3 regions of the Bacillus sp. JK62 genome follow, and region 1 is predicted to be linked to each of the others. Evidence: riboswitches for the same ligand, from Rfam matches in the RefSeq annotation. Region 1 holds a riboswitch; each other region holds the start of a gene.
The links. A riboswitch is a leader RNA that binds a small molecule or an ion and turns the genes downstream of it on or off. The one in region 1 is predicted to bind S-adenosylmethionine.
Positions count from the first base shown of each region.

Region 2: another riboswitch for S-adenosylmethionine. It lies ahead of metE (5-methyltetrahydropteroyltriglutamate--homocysteine S-methyltransferase); the one in region 1 lies ahead of ACWJJ4_RS11110 (methionine biosynthesis PLP-dependent protein).
Region 3: another riboswitch for S-adenosylmethionine. It lies ahead of mtnW (2,3-diketo-5-methylthiopentyl-1-phosphate enolase); the one in region 1 lies ahead of ACWJJ4_RS11110 (methionine biosynthesis PLP-dependent protein).

Region 1 is NZ_JBSJQA010000003.1:292,477-296,758, reverse strand. It holds tRNA gene ACWJJ4_RS11120 (tRNA-Val) at 216-288, opposite strand; gene metC (cystathionine beta-lyase) at 426-1,601, opposite strand; gene ACWJJ4_RS11110 (methionine biosynthesis PLP-dependent protein) at 1,594-2,715, opposite strand; SAM riboswitch class I at 2,784-2,909, opposite strand; gene ACWJJ4_RS11105 (esterase family protein) at 3,084-3,806, shown strand; gene ACWJJ4_RS11100 (YjcG family protein) at 3,832-4,282, shown strand, end outside.
Region 2 is NZ_JBSJQA010000004.1:113,297-117,578, forward strand. It holds gene yeiL (transcriptional regulator YeiL) at 1-21, shown strand, start outside; gene metE (5-methyltetrahydropteroyltriglutamate--homocysteine S-methyltransferase) at 70-2,358, opposite strand; SAM riboswitch class I at 2,442-2,596, opposite strand; gene ACWJJ4_RS11775 (S8 family peptidase) at 2,736-3,695, opposite strand; gene ACWJJ4_RS11780 (STAS domain-containing protein) at 3,915-4,282, shown strand, end outside.
Region 3 is NZ_JBSJQA010000004.1:145,907-150,188, reverse strand. It holds gene ACWJJ4_RS11945 (methylthioribulose 1-phosphate dehydratase) at 1-241, opposite strand, end outside; gene mtnX (2-hydroxy-3-keto-5-methylthiopentenyl-1-phosphate phosphatase) at 199-903, opposite strand; gene mtnW (2,3-diketo-5-methylthiopentyl-1-phosphate enolase) at 900-2,114, opposite strand; SAM riboswitch class I at 2,195-2,294, opposite strand; gene ACWJJ4_RS11930 (pyridoxal phosphate-dependent aminotransferase) at 2,355-3,527, opposite strand; gene ACWJJ4_RS11925 (carbon-nitrogen family hydrolase) at 3,620-4,282, shown strand, end outside.

The DNA.
Region 1 (4,282 bases):
TTCAGTCCGTAGAAAAGCACATCGAGATTGCGCGTAGTCTTCCGTAAAGTACGTTCCTTTTTGACGCGTTTTCTGTTCTATTTGCGGACATATTACCGCCTCCATTTCGGTTAAGTCACCGAAATAAAAACCGCTACCCTGCGCCTTAATACGACTAAGTCAACACAATAAAAAACGGCTAGAAACGTTGATATAACGCCTCTAACCGCAGTGTATGATTCCGACTGGGCTCGAACCAGCGACCTCTACCCTGTCAAGGTAGCGCTCTCCCAGCTGAGCTACGGAATCATGATATGTATGTGTTGCTGGGTATGTTGTTGTCTCTCTGACATTTATAATTATATATCCTGATTTCTCATTCGTCAACACTTTTTTTATCTAAAATAAAAAAGGGCGCGTCGCAAAATTGACGGCGCCCTTTTCGTTTATGATCTCACTTGGGCGGGGGTTATTTTTTTCAATGCCTGTTCGAAGTCCCGTTCTAAATCTTCGGCGTTTTCGACTCCGACGCTCAGGCGCAGAAGGCCGTCTGTGATGCCGCGTTTCTCCCTCTCTGCTTTCGGCATGGCGGCATGCGACATGGCTGCAGGGTATGAGAGAATGGACTCGACAGCGCCGAGGCTGACGGCAAATACCGGAAGCGATACGTTTTCGACCAGCTTTTTGACGGCTTCTTTGCTTTCCAATTCAAAGGACAGGACGGCGCCCGCTCCGCTCGCTTGACGTTTATGGGTATCGGCTCCCGGGTGTCCGGCAAGGCCGGGATAGTAAACGTTTTTGATGGCGGGATGCCCGTCAAAATAGGCAGCCAGCCGTTCAGCCGTCCGGCTCGCTTTTTCCAGTCTGACCTGCAATGTTTTTAAGCCTCTCAATACGAGCCAGCAGTCCTGAACACCGAGCACCGCTCCAAACGAGTTTTGCAGCTTATACAGCTGATTGCCGAGCTCTTCATCTTTTACGGCGGCAAGGCCTGACAGCACGTCACTGTGGCCGCTTAAAAATTTCGTCGCGCTGTGAAGCACGATATCTACACCGAGATCAAGCGGACGCTGCAGAGCAGGCGTCATGAATGTATTGTCAAGGTATGTCAGACAGCCGTGATCCTTTGCCAGTTTGACGACGCCCTTAATATCCGTGATGCCGAGCGTCGGGTTTGACGGTGTTTCCATATAAATGGCTTTCGTGTTCGGACGGATGGCGCGGGCGACCGCTTCTGTGTCCGTCATATCGACAAAGGTATGTTCGATTCCGAAACGGGACAGAACCTCAGTCACCATGCGGAATGTTCCGCCGTACACATCCTCCGTGACGAGAACATGGTCGCCTTGGGATAAGAGCAGAAATGCCGTCGAAATCGCCGCCATACCGGAGCTGAAAGCAAAACCTCTCGTTCCGCCTTCAAGACCTGCGATCGTTTCTTCAAGCGCTGTTCTTGTCGGTGTGCCGGAGCGGCTGTAATCATATGTCCCGAATTCTTCAAATGAAGACTGATGGAATGTCGAAGCATGCTGGATCGGCACGCTGACGGCTCCGGTGGCTCCGTCTGTTTTAAATGGATTGTGCACGAGCTGGGTTTCCAACGTCCAATTGTGATTACTCATATGACACGGCCCCCTCTTTTACTTGCTGTAATGCCTGCTTTACATCCCGCTTCAAATCTTCTGCATGTTCAATGCCCACTGAAAAACGCAGCAGGCGGTTGCAGACGCCGTTTGCGATACGGATGTCTTCCGGAATGTCCATGTGCGTCTGTGTCGCGGGGTATGTAATAAAGCTTTCCACCCCGCCGAGACTTTCTGCGAAACAAATCGTTTTCAGCGCCTTTAAAAACGGATTGACCCATTCTTCTTTTTGCAGCCGGAAAGACAGCATTCCGCCTTTTCCGGGATATAACACGTCGGCGATTTCCTCTTCCTGTTCTAAAAATTCTGCAAGTTCACGGGCGTTTTCTTCATGACGGCGCATTCTGAGTCCGAGTGTTTTCATCCCTCTCATTAAAAGCCACGAATCAAACGGCGGGAGAACGGCGCCGATCGCATTTTGGTGATTAAACATGATGTCGCCGAGCTCTTCATCCTTAACGACAGCCAGACCGGCAAGGAGATCATTGTGCCCGGCTAAATATTTTGTGGCGCTGTGAATGACGATGTCCGCTCCCAGTTCAAGCGGGCGCTGGAGCACCGGAGTATAAAACGTATTATCCACAATTAAAAGCAGGCCGGCTTCTTTCGTAATCCGGGCGATTTTTTCAATGTCCGCCTCCTGCATTAACGGGTTTGTAGGCGTTTCAACAAATACCGCTTTCGTGTTTTCCGTTAATTTGGAGCGTAAACAGTCTTCATCGCTGAAATCATCGTAAATAAAGCTTAAGCCGTATTTTCTCCATTCATTTTCAAACAAACGGTATGTGCCTCCGTATAAATCGGAGGATACAATCAATTCATCCCCGCTTTTAAATAAAGCCATAATCGTTTGAATGGCTGCCATTCCCGAGCTGAAAGCAAAGCCTCTCGCACCGTTTTCCAACACGGCGATAGCGTCTTCGACGAGCTGGCGTGTCGGGTTTTTCGTGCGCACGTAATCAAAACCTGTAGATTCTCCTATTCCTCTATGGCGGTAAGCGGTGGACAGATAAATCGGCGGACTGACCGTTCCTGTTGCTTCTTCGCTTCTATTTCCAATTTGGGCTAATTTTGTTTCAACATGCTGCGTCATCAGTAAGCACCATCCTTTTCAAAAATAAAAAAGCTCCCTCTTCATAAGAAGAAGGAGCTTTTCTCTTCCTCTTATCTTCCAAGCATGTGAATCGCTTGCTGGATTTAGCACCTTGGCACTTTGCCTTCCCGCGGCAAAGCAAACCGGTTGCTGAGGTTTCAAAGGGCCAGTCCCTCCACCTCTCGTGATAAGAATATTGTTTTGTATTTTCTGATTGTTCTATATTAACGCACTATAAAATGGATTTCAACAACTTTTTAATTTTCTGAACTCTCGCAAGAAGTGCATCTGAAGAAAGAAATTTCTAATAATTCATGGTACAATAGGGAAAAACCATCAAGACAAGAAGCGGCCTGGAGGAATGCGAAGTGGCACCGAAAACCGGAATCATTCATGAGAAAAAACTTTTCTCTCATGAGCTTAAAGAAGAAATGACCGTTTTGGTCTACCTGCCCAACACTTACTCCCCTCTGTATAAATATCATACGGTCATCGCCCAGGACGGCCATGATTATTTCAGATTAGGAAGGATCGGGCGGCAGGCGGAAGAGCTCATGTCAAAAGGGGAAATTGACCGCTGCATCATTATCGGCGTCCCATATAAAAATGTGCGGGAGCGAAGAAACACATACCATCCCGAAGGCTCTAAGTTCGCCTCATATAAACGGTTTATCGCAAATGAGCTCGTTCCTTTTATCGACAAAGAATACCCCACTTATCAAGTCGGATACGGCCGCACCATGATCGGGGATTCCCTCGGCGGAACCGTCTCGCTCATGACGGCGATTGACTATCCGAACATGTTTGGAAACGTCATCATGCAGTCTCCGTATGTTGACGGGCACGTGCTGGATGCCGTCCGGCAGTCGGAGGATCTCAAACAGATTTCCGTTTATCATCAAATCGGAGAAAAAGAAACCGCCGTCCACACGACGGACGGCCAGGTGCTTGATTTCACCGCGCCGAACGAAGAGCTCAAACAGCTGCTGGAAAGCAAACAGTCCGAATACACGTATGAAACCTTTGACGGGGATCATAAATGGACATACTGGCAGCCGCTCATCACGCCGGCGCTGAAAAAAATGCTGTAACCATTCATTTAAGGAGGGAACTTTCATGAAATACGGTATTGTTTTATTTCCATCAAAAAAATTACAGGATCTCGCCAATTCGTACCGGAAACGCTACGACCCGAGCTACGCGCTCATTCCGCCGCATCTGACGGTAAGAGATCCGTTTGAAGCGACAGAACAGGAAATCGAGCAGGTCGTATCACAGCTGAGACAGACGGCGAAAGAGTCGCATCCGCTCGTTCTGAAAATCACAAAATACAGCTCGTTTTCTCCTGTGAATAATGTGATATATATGAAAGCAGAGCCGACGGAGGAATTAAAATCTCTGAGTGAGAAATGCTACTCAGGAGCATTATCCGGCGAGCCGGAATACAGCTTCGTTCCGCATGTCACGGTCGGCCAGAAGCTGTCGTCAGATGAACATTCCGACGTACTCGGACAGCTGAAAATGCAGGACATTTCCCACGAAGAAGTCATCGACCGTTTTCACCTGC
Region 2 (4,282 bases), on a different contig from region 1:
GAAGCGCTGCAGAATAAGTAGCACGCCCAGAAAAAACAGCCATCCGCAAATTACGGATGGCTGTTTTGATTATACAAGCTGAGCTTGTTTTTTTCGTGCCTGTTTCGCGGCGTCGACCATATTTTTTAATGCCGCAACGGTTTCTTCCTGCTGTCTTGTTTTCAGTCCGCAGTCCGGGTTTACCCAGAAGCGGTCAGTCGGACACACTTCAAGCGCGTCATCAATAATTTGATAGATTTCTTCAGTTGCCGGCACACGCGGGCTGTGAATGTCGTATACACCGAGTCCGAGGCCTTTCACGTAAGGATGTTCTTTCAGGTACTCTAAAAATCCTCCGTGGCTTCTGCTGTGTTCGATTGTAATGACATCCGCGTCAAGATCATTGATCGTATCTACGATATCTTCAAAGTTGCTGTAACACATATGCGTATGAATCTGCGTCTCGTTTCGCACAGAAGATGTCGTTAACCGGAATGCTTCTGCGGCCCAAGTTAAATATTCATCCCAATCCTGCGTTTTTAACGGCAGTCCTTCGCGGAGCGCGGGTTCATCCACTTGGATAATCTGAATACCGGCATCTTCAAGCGCTTTTACTTCTTTTCTGAGGGCAAGCCCGATCTGGAAGGCGATTTCTTTTCTTGAAATATCCACACGCGGGAATGACCAGTTTAAGATGGTGACAGGTCCCGTCAGCATGCCTTTCATGTGTTTTTCAGTCAGCGATTGGGCGTAGACCGTATCTTTTACCGTCATCGGTTCGATAAATTCGACATCTCCGAAAATGACAGGCGGACGTACGCAGCGTGAACCGTAAGACTGCACCCATGCATATTTCGTAAAGGCGAATCCGGCCAGTTTTTCACCGAAGTATTCGACCATGTCCGTCCGCTCAAATTCTCCGTGAACGAGCACGTCTAAGCCGATTTCTTCCTGAATGTCAACCCAGCGCTTCGTTTCCGCATTAATAAAGGCTTGGTACTGTTCATCCGTCCAATCTTTTTTGCGCCATTTTTGCCGTGCGCTCCGCACCTCGGCAGATTGAGGGAAGCTTCCGATTGTCGTCGTCGGCAGAAGAGGAAGACCGAGTGATTCATTTTGCAGCGCCAATCGTTCTTCAAAGCTTGCCGGACGGGAGAAATCTTTTTCCGTCAGCTGATTCAGCTCTTCTTTTTGAGCTGAGTTCGCTCCTGTTGCGAATGCTTTTAAAGCCTTAAGTGCCGCTTTTGATTCTTCGATCTGCTCACTGACGGCCGCTTTTCCGGACAGAAGCCCTTCTTTTAAGACGCCGAGTTCCGCCAGTTTTTCTTTAGCGTATGACAGGCCGTTCAGCAAATCCTTTTCAAGATGCTCGTCAGGGTGTTTCGCCACCGGCACGTGCAGAAGACTGCTTGAAGGCTGAATCCATAACTCCTCAACATCAGCGTGGCTGAGGATATCCAAAGCTGCATCAAGGCGTTCTTCAACATCGATTTTCCAAATGTTCCGGCCGTCGACCACACCGGCTGCCAGCACTTTATCTTTCGGGAAGCCGTGCTTTTTCAATTGCTCAAGGTTTCTGCCTTTATCATGCACGAAATCAAGTCCGATTCCCTGTACGGGATAAGAAACGAGTTCTTCATATGCATCAACTGAATCAAAGTATGTCTGCAGGAGGACATTCAGTCCTGAAAGCTCTTTTGTAATAGATTCATAGAGGTCTTTTGCGGCGCGGACATCTTCAGAAGAAGCTGTCACAAGGGCAGGCTCATCAATCTGAACCCATTTGACGCCTTCTGCTTCAAGCTCTTTCAGCAGCTGCACATAAAGAGGAACAAGGCGTTTTTGAATCGCTTTCGCTTCTGATTCTTCGTATCCTTTCGCAAGCGTGACGAATGTATACGGACCGACGATGACAGGTTTCGTTTCCGCTCCGAATTCTTCTTTGATCCGGCGGTAGTCGTCAAGCTGTTTGTTTCTCGTCAGACGGAATTCAATGCTTTCGTCATATTCAGGAACGATGTAATGGTAGTTGGTATTGAACCATTTCGTCATTTCACTGGAAACGGCGTCTTTTACACCGCGGGCAATCGCAAAGTATGTATCAACGGGATCCGTGATGCTGCGGAATCTTTCCGGAATCCAGTTAAAGCTGACGGCGGTATCAAGCACATGATCATAATGAGTGAAATCAGAGACCGGCACGATATCGATATGTTGGTCAAGCTGTGTTTTGACAGCTGATAAGAATAAACCGTCAAGCTTTTTAAGAAACGTTTCTTTATCAGTGTTTCCTTTCCAATAAGCCTCAAGTGCTTTTTTCCATTCTCTGTTCAAGCCGATTCTCGGAAAACCGAGGTTCGAAGTTTTGATTGTTGTCATTAAGTCTCCTCCTTTAAGTGAGATGTAACAAAAAAGCCTCTTTCTCATGAGAGAAAGAGGCTTTAACTTCAAAATGCAAGCCTCTCTTATCTCTCAGATCACGTCTGATGGAATTAGCACCGTGCCTTATGAGACAATCGTCTCGGCGCAAAAATCACGCGCCCCATTTCACAATGGAATTACGGTCGGTTGCTGTTGGGGTCAAAAGGCCAATCCCTCGCCCAACTCTCGATAAGAGAAAGTATTTCAATTTTTTTGAAAAGTTACATCATTTGTTGGTTATCTTATCAGCTTATTCAGATCACTGTCAATAGAAAATCTCACAATTTAAAAATTGGTGATGTGACAAACTGATCAATCATTATACGAGAAAAATATCAGAAAGACAGCAGCTGTGCCTGTTCGGCTCTTTCCATCAGTACTTCAGGCGCGTCTAAATACAGAAATCCGTTCCCGGCCAATGTTTTGGCGATGTCCAAAGGAAGGGTCCGCCGCACGAGCTGGGCGTAGACTTCAGCCTCAGAAAGCGTCCGCTGAAACGCGTCCTGTTCAAGCCCTTTTATTAAGGCAAGCGCTCCGCTCACATGCGGGGCGGCCATTGAAGTGCCCGTCAGCTTCCCGTATTTATGGTTGGGAAGGGTGGAGAGAATATTTTCTCCCGGAGCCACCAGGTCAATCTCTTTATTAGCGTTTGAAAATTCAGACGATTTACGGGCGATTGAGACTGATCCGACTGCGATCACTTCGTTGTAAGCGGCCGGATACGACAGTTCCTCTGTACGCTCGTCTCCGTCGCCTTCGTTTCCTGCCGCGCAAACGACCAGAACACCGCTTTTTACCGCATTTGTGACCGCTTCTTTCAGTTCAGGCACATCGCTTGGCCCGCCGAGTGACATGGAAATAATGTCCGCCTTTTGTTCAACGGCGTAGTTGATGCCGTTAATAATCCATTCGTATTTGCCGCTGCCGTTTTTCCCGCCGAGAACTTTAACGATTAAAAGGCTTGCTTCCGGCGCGACACCCGAAATTCCGCCGTTTGAATCATTGGCTGCAATCGTTCCGGAAACGTGTGTCCCGTGTCCGTTGTAATCGGAAATCACGTCTTCTTTGCCTCCGTCATCATCGGTGAAGTTTTTCCCGCCGACAATCCGGTCTTTCAAATCAGGATGATTGATGTCGCAGCCTGTGTCAAGCACCGCGATTTTAATATCCTTGCCTTTAAACCCTTTTGCCCACAACTCTGGCGCCTTAATCACTTTAATCCCCTCAGGAAGCTCGTTCACATCCATGATCTGTTCATCCGTGACATAAGGAATCAAATGCATTTCACCATTCATAAAAAAGCCCTCCTTTTTTATGCTTGCGAGTGGATACAAGGGTGTTGCTACTATTTTATGGCAGAGCATGCCGGCCGGAAAGAGTCATTTGAAGCATTTTCATAAAAAAGGCGTAATCTATCGGACTAAAAAATTTCAAATAAATGGATAGTTTGACAGCTTTCATTTTCATTCATGACCCGCTGACGCTATAATTGGAAATGGGAAAGGAGAAGAGAGATGAAGATAAATGAAGCGTTATACAGCTATTTTTCAGAACAAGTGGATCAAATTGCGAAAGAGTGGATCGAAACGATGGAAGATTCGGATCCGAATTCGATTTATTCTTTGACAAATCCCGTCATCACAGAAGAACTGACGGAGCAGGATAAAGAATTTTACCGGCATATTAATAAAATGTATATCATGCCGGAAAAAGAATTTTTAGAAGAGTTCGAGCGGTGGGTGATTGAGCTTGCGAAAGACCAGAAGCATCTGGATACTCCCGTCCAGTATGTGGTCCGTGAATTCATGAGAAACCGGAGACTATACATCAGTTATTATGATGCGTTTGCCGATAAACATGAATCTTCGTTTGCTCAGGGAGA
Region 3 (4,282 bases), on a different contig from region 1:
TTTCCGCTGAAGGTTTTAAAGAATGGCCGGTCTCAGCGGGCTTCCCGTTCTCATCGATTAAGAGAAAATCTTCGTCTGTTTCTTTTCGTTTGTCTTTTCCGCTCGCCGTAACGAGGAAAGTCAGCGGCGCGTCGGATACTTTGATGGAAAGATTCCCGCTCGTTGCCGGGAACCAGTCTCTTTCGGCCAGCTCGCGCTTTACCTCGGCAAGTTCGCGCCAGCGTTCTTCTTTTGCAGCCATGCCTGCACCTCCCCGATGTTTTCAATGCCTGTTCTCACCTCATGAAAATCTTGAAAAGGCAGATGCCGGAGGCCGAGTTCTTTGCATTCAGTCAAAAGATAATCTCTCGCAAAACACATATCGGATAACTTTGCAGCCTCGACATCCGTGACCGAATCACCGATCATAATGAGAAATTTCTGCTGATCGGACAGCTTCCGGATGACTGACGGTTTGCAGCAGCCGCATTGATTGGTGCAGCCTCCGTCACAGGCGTGCGGCCAGTCTATATGAATATATTCATTGTCAAAGGATGCATGATTGCAGAAAATCCGCTCCTTTTCTACGATCCCTTCCAAAAGCGGATGCACAAAAAAGTCCATTCCTCCGCTTACGATATAAAACGGGAGGCCGTTTGACCGGACAAACGAGACAAAATCCAAAAAGCCGTCCCGTATTTTCGCATCCTTCAGAATAAAGCCGGTCAGTTCTTCTTTTAAGCTGCTCGGCAGCAGTCCGAACATCCGGCCGACCCCTTCTTGGATTGATATGCTTTTAGACAGAACACCGTCTTTTAATTCAAGCCACTCAGGAGGCGCGAATTCTTTCATCATGCTGACAATGTTGTCGTTCATGGTGACCGTGCCGTCGAAATCACAAATAATCAGCGGTGTGCGGGTCATACGGCTTCCACCCTTCCCCATTTGTCTAATGCGAGCTGAAGATCTTTGCACGACGCGGCTTTTTCTTCAATCGGCTGCGCTTCAAGCACCGCATCAATGATGGCGCGGAACGCTTTTCCGCCGCCCTCGGCTCCTTTCGGATGGCCGTGAATGCCACCGCCGGCATTGATGATGTGATCGATGCCGAAATCGCGCATCAACAATGGCACCATACCGGGGTGAATGCCTGCTGACGGGACGGCAAACGACGGATGAAAGACATCGTCTTTTACACATTCATCATGGATTGCAAGCGCGGACTCCTTCGGAAGAGCAACGGATCCGTAAGGTGACGGAAATAAGCTGAAATCAGCGCCGCAATAGCGGTTCAGCTTGCCGAGCAAAAGCGCATGCGACAAGCCGTAAACGGGAGATGATGTGAACGCGCCGCTGACTGCCGGATGCGCCATGATCGGAAGCGGGATTTCCCTGTCTTCGGCAAGGCTCTGCATCACATCTAAACCGTAAGCGAACACATTCAATAAAAGCGCGTCCGCCCCGAGTTCTGCCGCGCGCCTCGCTTTATCCCGCAGTTCAGCGGTCCTTCCCGTAAGGTTTACGGCATACAGCGTTTTATGCCCCGTCTCCTCCCGGGTTTCCTTCAGGACTTGTTTTCCTGCGATAATGCGGGTTTCAAACGGAGCCAGTTCATTTTCAAAGAAAATTTCGTCATCTTTAATCAGATCCACGCCGCCGAGCGCCTGCTGTCTGAGCTGTTCTTTAATGTCGGCGAGATCCCGTCCGATCACGCCTTTAAATATGCTCATCAGAAGCGGTCTTTCAAATTCGCCCAGCAGTTTGCGGATGCCGTATATACCGAATTTCGGCCCGGGAAGGGAGCGTTTAAACCCTTCGGAAAATTCAAGATCAGTCAATTTTATTTTTCCGTCCAGTGACAGCTTTCCGAATACCGTCGTCAGGACGGCCGGAATATCTCTTGAAAAGTTCGCCTCAGGATAGGCGATAGTGATGACGGATTGTGTTTCGTTTTCTGAGGTTCCTTCTTTCTCCTCAACTTTTACGACCCGGCCTTTATGTTTTCTGAGCTGTTCCTGCTTCACCAGGGGCAGGTCAGTCCAGGAGCCTACCGTCAGCCCCGCCGCAATCTGTTCCGCCCGCTTTTCACTGTCCGTTGTGTTTGTCAGAAGATATGTTGCCAATACTTCGCTCATGCGTGAACGCCTCTCTTTCTTTCACAAAACATAAAAAACCTCTTCCGTATGAGCAGAAAGAGGCTTCGTGTTATGTCCGAATCTTATCTCTCAGCTCCTGCTGCAAGAATTAGCACCGTGCTTTATCAGTCGGTTGCCGGGCTTCATCGGGCTCGTCCCTCTGCCTGCTCTTGATAAGAATAATGATTTTATAAAGTATTTTGAATTATCGCATTGTTATCCTGATATGTCAATGCTTTTTCAGGTGAAAAGATTCAGTTTCCCGATCCGTTCCGCAGCTTCTTTAAGTCTTTCTTCACTTGTCAGAAGACCGACTCTTATATAGCCTTCCCCCCATTTTCCGAACCCGTTTCCGGCAGCGACGGCGACATCCGCTTTCTCGAGCAGCAGATCTGAAAACGACTGTGACGTATAACCGTCGGGCACAGGGAGCCATGCAAAAAAGGAGCCCGCCGGAGCCGTCACATCCCAGCCGATACCGCGGCAGGCTTTAATCCATGCATTGCGTCTTGATTCATATCTGTCATTTTGCGCTGCGACGCATGCCTGATCCGCTAAAAGAGCGGCTGCCGCCGCCTGCTGCGCCGCGGGAAACAGGCTGACAAACATATGATCCTGATAAAGGTTGATCGCTTCGATAACAGAAGCGTTTCCGACGGCAAATCCGACCCGCCAGCCCGCCATATTATACGTTTTGGACAAGGTATAGATTTCGATTCCCGTCTCTTTTGCGCCTTCCGTCTGTAAAAAGCTCAGCGGTTTATGCCCGTCAAAACCGACGGCTCCGTACGCGAAATCATGAACGACACAAATGCCGTTTTGTTCCGCAAAACCGACCGTCTCCTCAAAAAACGCCTCAGTCGCCACAGCGCCGGTCGGATTATTCGGATAATTGAGATACAGCATCTTCGCCTCGCTCCGCACCTTTTCAGGAATTACGCTGTAATCAGGGAGAAACCCTCTTTCTTCCGTCAGCGGCATCATTTCCATTTTCGCTTTCGCAAGGGCGACGCCCGACCAGTAATCAGGATATCCGGGATCAGGCACCAGAATGGTATCTCCCGGGTTTAAAAGACATTGCGGAAGCTCAACAAGTCCCGCCTTGCCTCCGAACAGCACGGCGACTTCCGTTTCCGGATCAAGCGTGACCCCGTACTCCCTTTCATAAAATGCAGCGGCTGCTTTTTTGAAGCTGTAAGCGCCCCGGAATGAGGAGTATTTATGATTTTCCGGCCTTTCGACGGCACGCTTCATTTCTTCAACGATATGCTGAGGCGTCGGCTGATCAGGGTTTCCCTGCCCTAAATTGATGACGTCTCTGCCTTCTTTCAGCTTTTGATTCACTTTTTGCACCAATGATGCGAAAAATTGTTCCGGCAGCTGTTTGAGTACATCTGAGATTTCAAAGTTCATATTTTTCACCTTCTAAAAATGTCTTGAAATGATAGTCCATCATCATATATGGTTAAATAAAAAAAGTAAAGAGAAACTTGAGGTGTTAAAAAATGAAATGGACCGTTTCCTGTTTGCAATTTGATATTTCATACGGAAATCCTTCAGAAAATTTTAAAAAAGCAGAATCTTTGATTGAGCAAGAAAGCCGCCATGCGGATGTAATCGTGCTTCCTGAGTTGTGGACGACCGGCTATGATCTCACACGGCTAGACCAGCTGGCGGATGAAAACGGCAAAGTTTCGAAACAGTGGCTTAAAGAAACGGCAAAAACATACAACGTACACCTCGTTGCCGGATCTTTTGCGGTCAAAGAAGGCGAAGATGTCTATAACACCATGTACATCGCCGATAACAGCGGACAGATCGTGAAGCGGTATCAGAAAGCCCATCTGTTTCAGCTGATGGATGAACACCTTTACTTGTCAGCAGGAAACAGCGACGGTTCCTTTGAGCTTGACGGTGTCAAGTGCGCCGGGCTGATCTGCTATGATATCCGTTTCCCCGAATGGATCAGAAAGCATACGTCCCAGGGCGCGAATGTCCTGTTTATCTCTGCGGAATGGCCTCTGCCCCGCCTTGATCATTGGCGAAGCCTGCTTATCGCCAGAGCAATTGAAAACCAATGTTTTGTCGCAGCCTCTAACTGCACGGGGTCCAATCCCGATAATGAATTTGCCGGCCACAGCCTGATTATTGACCCGTGGGGCCGGATT